One region of the Photorhabdus machadonis genome, then DNA from elsewhere that is predicted to be linked to it. Evidence: predicted binding sites of a transcription regulator. Region 1 holds the regulator's gene; the other holds the start of a gene.
What was found. Region 1 encodes CRP, which controls carbon source genes, mostly activating them, when cyclic AMP is high. Its sites were predicted from a motif close to ATGTGANNNNNNTCACAT; they were not measured.
Positions count from the first base shown of each region.

Region 2: the regulator CRP is predicted to act here: its motif matches at 1,375-1,392, upstream of ACUN2T_RS17060 (CidA/LrgA family protein).

Region 1 is NZ_CP199761.1:427,705-430,183, forward strand. It holds gene argD (bifunctional acetylornithine/succinyldiaminopimelate transaminase) at 1-992, shown strand, start outside; gene crp (cAMP-activated global transcriptional regulator CRP) at 1,041-1,673, opposite strand; gene ACUN2T_RS02125 (OsmC family protein) at 1,995-2,402, shown strand.
Region 2 is NZ_CP199761.1:3,599,920-3,602,398, forward strand. It holds gene metG (methionine--tRNA ligase) at 1-1,312, shown strand, start outside; gene ACUN2T_RS17060 (CidA/LrgA family protein) at 1,444-1,872, shown strand; gene ACUN2T_RS17065 (CidB/LrgB family autolysis modulator) at 1,875-2,479, shown strand, end outside.

The DNA of each region.
Region 1 (2,479 bases):
GGCATATCAGTAATATTTTCACCAGTGAACCAGCTTTGATACTCGCGCAGAAACTGATTGATGCAACTTTTGCGGAGCGGGTATTTTTTGCCAACTCGGGAGCGGAAGCGAATGAAGCCGCATTTAAGCTGGCGCGTCACTATGCTATTACCCGTTACCATCCATATAAAACCAAAATCATCGCATTCCATCAGGGTTTTCATGGTCGTACTCTGTTTACTGTCTCTGTTGGTGGTCAACCAAAATACGCTGATGGTTTTGGGCCAAAACCCGCAGATATTATTCATGTGCCTTTTAATGACTTAAATGCAGTAAAGGCGGTCATGGATGATCATACTTGCGCTGTTGTATTAGAACCTGTTCAGGGTGAAGGGGGAGTCACGCCGGCGACACCCGCATTTATTCATGGGTTGCGTGAACTTTGCGATAAGCATCAGGTACTGCTGGTATTTGATGAAGTACAAAGTGGGATGGGACGTACCGGTAAGTTATTTTCTTATATGTATTATGATGTTGTGCCGGACATTATCACCACAGCGAAAGCATTGGGAAGTGGTTTCCCTGTTAGCGCTATGCTGACTACGGCGAATATCGCTTCGGCGATGGCACCGGGGACTCACGGCACAACTTATGGTGGTAATCCGCTGGCTTGCGCGGTTGCAAATGCCGCTTTTGACATTATCAATACGCCAGAGGTCTTGAATGGTGTTGAAAAACGGCATCATTTGATTGTGAATTTTCTGAACGATATCAATCAAAAATATTCGATATTTGGTGAAATCCGTGGCAAGGGATTGCTGATTGGTGCGGAACTAAAAGCGCAGTATCAGGGAAAATCTAAAGAGATCCTGCAACTGGCGGCTGAAAATGGTCTGATGTTATTGAGTGCTGGTAGTGATGTACTGCGTTTCACGCCTTCGCTGATTATCAGTGAAGAGGAGATAGCCCAAGGGATGGAACGGCTGGAGAAGGCAATTAGCCAGTTGGTGTAACAAGGATAAGAGAAATCAGCGCAGTATCATGCGCTGATTAATCCGGAATTAACGTGTACCGTAAACAACAATTGTTTTGCCGTGTGCGGAGATCAGGTTTTGATCTTCCAGCATTTTCAGAATACGGCCAACCGTTTCACGGGAACAGCCAACAATCTGGCCAATTTCCTGACGAGTGATTTTGATTTGCATCCCGTCAGGGTGAGTCATTGCATCGGGTTGTTTCGCCAGATTCAGTAAAGTCTGAGCAATCCGGCCGGTCACATCCAGGAAAGCCAGGTTACCGACTTTCTCAGAAGTTGTTTGCAAACGGCTTGCCATTTGGGCAGATAAACGCATTAAAATATCCGGGTTTACCTGAATCAGTTGACGGAATTTTTTATAGGAAATTTCCGCTACTTCACAGGCGCTTTTGGCCCGTACCCAGGCTGTACGCTCTTGTCCTTCTTCAAATAATCCAAGTTCGCCAATGAAATCTCCCTGGTTTAAATAGGAGAGGATCATCTCTTTGCCTTCTTCATCTTTAATCAAAACTGCAACAGAACCTTTTACGATGTAGTAAAGCGTCTCTGCTTTTTCGCCTTGATGAATAAGCGTGCTTTTGGATGGATATTTATGAATATGGCAGTGTGACAAAAACCATTCAAGAGTGGGGTCTGTTTGTGGCTTGCCGAGAACCATTCGCTTCATCCTCTGTTGTTATCGCTGCCTAAATAACACGAGAACCTAAAAGTTTCTCGTCAGGCTGGCATATAAAGACACTAGCTTAACATATTAGTTTGCTGAAAAACCGACAGGTGAGGGTTTTATATAGGTTATCTGAAATTTGAAACTTGAGTATTGATCTTAACCCACATATACCTGGACCTGCTTCTGTTTTTAACACAGGAAAAGGTTTCTGTCTTGTCTTGTATTGTTTCAGCACAATAAACTGCTCATTAGATTGCCAGTTTAATACTGAAAGAGTAGGCTTTGATGCAAAAAATGACTTAAGAGGTACTTATGCAAGCGCGGGTAAAATGGGTTGAAGGGTTGTCTCTTTTGGGGGAGTCGTCTTCGGGCCATCAGATCATGATGGATGGAAATGCTGGTGATAAGGCACCAAGCCCAATGGAAATGGTATTAATGGCAGTGGGTGGTTGCAGCACGATTGATGTTATTTCTATTTTACAGAAAGGCAGATATGACCTAAAAGATTGTGAAGTGAAATTAACCTCCCGCCGTCGTGAAGAGGCACCACGCTTGTTTACTTCTATTAATCTGCATTTTATTGTTACCGGCAAGGATTTAACAGAGAAAGCGGTTGAACGTGCCGTCACGCTTTCTGCTGAGAAATATTGTTCTGTTTCGTTGATGTTGGGGAAATCAGTTGAGCTTACCCACAGCTTTGAAATTAAAGAGACAGATTAAGATATTATTTCCTGATTGAAAAATAACGACAGGTAACTAATATCAGTTACCTGTTTTTTTAACTGAATAATATAAGA
Region 2 (2,479 bases), 2.2 Mb from region 1:
TGGTTTTGAAATTCCTGGTGCGCCGGGCAAATATTTCTACGTCTGGCTGGATGCACCTATTGGCTATATGGGTTCTTTCCAAAACCTGTGTGACAAACGCAGCAATCTGAGCTTTGATGAGTTCTGGGCAAAAGATTCCACCGCCGATCTTTATCACTTTATTGGTAAAGACATTGTCTATTTTCACAGCCTGTTCTGGCCTGCCATGCTGGAAGGCAGCGGTTACCGCAAACCAACAAATCTGTTTGTTCACGGCTACGTCACCGTTAACGGCACGAAAATGTCCAAATCCCGCGGTACGTTTATCAAAGCCAGCACTTATCTGGATCATCTGGATGCAGACTGCCTGCGTTATTACTATGCGGCCAAACTCTCTTCTCGTATTGATGATATCGACCTGAACCTGGAAGATTTTGTTCAGCGTGTTAACAGCGATATCGTTAATAAGGTTGTTAACCTGGCCTCCCGTAACGCGGGTTTCATTAATAAACGCTTTAGTGGCAAGCTGGCGGATAAACTGGCTGATCCGGCGCTTTACCAGAAGTTTATTGATGGCGCGAAAGTGATTGAAGAAGAGTTCAACAACCGCGAATTCAGTAAAGCAATCCGTGAAATCATAGCATTGGCTGATTTGGCAAACCGTTATGTGGATGAGCAGGCTCCTTGGGTTGTGGCAAAAGAAGAAGGCCGTGATGCAGATCTTCAAGCCATCTGTTCAATGGGCATCAACCTGTTCCGCATTCTGATGACTTTCCTGAAACCCGTCTTGCCAGGTCTGGCAGAACGCGCAGAAGCTTTCCTGAATACAGAACTGGCCTGGAATAGTATTGAACAGCCTCTGCTGGATCATCAGGTTTCCACCTTTAAGGCCCTGTTTAACCGCATTGATATGGATAAAGTCGATGCGATGGTTACGGCGTCTAAAGAAAGCATCAGCGCACCACAAAAAGTCAGCGGCCCACTGGCAGAAGATCCGATCCAGGATACGATCACTTTTGATGATTTCGCCAAAGTTGATATGCGCGTCGCCCTTATCAAACAGGCTGATTTTGTAGAAGGCTCAGATAAACTGCTGAAACTGACTTTGGATCTTGGGGGCGAAACCCGCCAAGTATTTTCCGGTATCCGCTCCAGCTATCCTGATCCAAAAACCCTGGAAGGCCGTTTAACTATAATGGTTGCTAACCTAGCTCCGCGTAAAATGCGCTTCGGTATTTCTGAAGGAATGGTGATGGCTGCTGGGCCTGGCGGAAAAGATATCTTCCTGCTCAGTCCTGACAGTGGCGCACAACCGGGTATGCAGGTGAAATAACAATCAATTTATTGCAAATATATCTTACAAGCGGGGAGCAGCAATGGTCCCCCCTTTTTTGAATGTGATCTATGGCACATTCCCAAGGTTAATTGTATGATGAATTCCTCACTAAAATTAGGAATTTTGTTATGTCGTTTCGTGAAGTACTGATTATAGGTTGGCAGTACCTGCGAGCATTTGTACTGATTTACCTGTGTTTGTTGGCAGGCAATGCCATCTCTGCTCTGTTACCCATCGCAGTTCCCGGCAGTATTCTCGGTATGTTGATATTGTTTGTCTTATTGGCTTTCCAATTGATCCCTGCCCACTGGGCAAGACCAGGTTGCAGTCTGTTACTGAGAAATATGACCCTGCTGTTTCTGCCTATCGGTGTCGGCGTTATGAATTATTACGATCAACTCAGCCAACAGATATTACCGATTGTCCTTTCATGCCTGATCAGCACCGCAATTGTTATGATTATTGTTGCTTACAGTTCCCATTATGTTCACCGCGAACGTCCAATTATTGGCTCTGTATCAAAAGTTAAGACTGAACAAGAAAAACAAGAGAAATAAATATGTTAAGTCATATTTGGTGGTCACTGCCATTAACATTGATTGTATTCTACGCCGCAAGGAAACTTTCACTAAGATTCAAAATGCCTATTCTGAATCCCTTATTAGTTTCTATCGCGGTACTGATCCCAATATTGTTAATAACCAATATCCCCTATGAACACTATTTCGCCGGCAGCCGAATTCTTAATGATCTGCTCCAGCCCGCAGTGGTTGCGCTGGCATACCCGTTATATGAACAATTGCACCAGATCCGCACCCAATGGAAGTCCATTATCAGTGTCTGTTTTATCGGCAGTATTGTCGCTATGGTTACAGGTACGGCGATTGCATTATGGATGGGCGCAACACCTGAAATAGCCGCTTCGATACTGCCTAAATCAGTCACTACGCCAATAGCAATGGCAGTAGCCGATGCTATCGGTGGTATTCCGGCAATCAGTGCCGCTTGCGTCATTTTTGTCGGCATTCTTGGGGCAATATTTGGTCATAACCTGTTCGACCTCTTGCAAGTGAAAACCAAAGCATCCCGCGGTTTAGCAATGGGAACCGCATCACATGCTTTAGGCACCGCCCGTTGTACAGAAGTCAATTTTGTTGAAGGCGC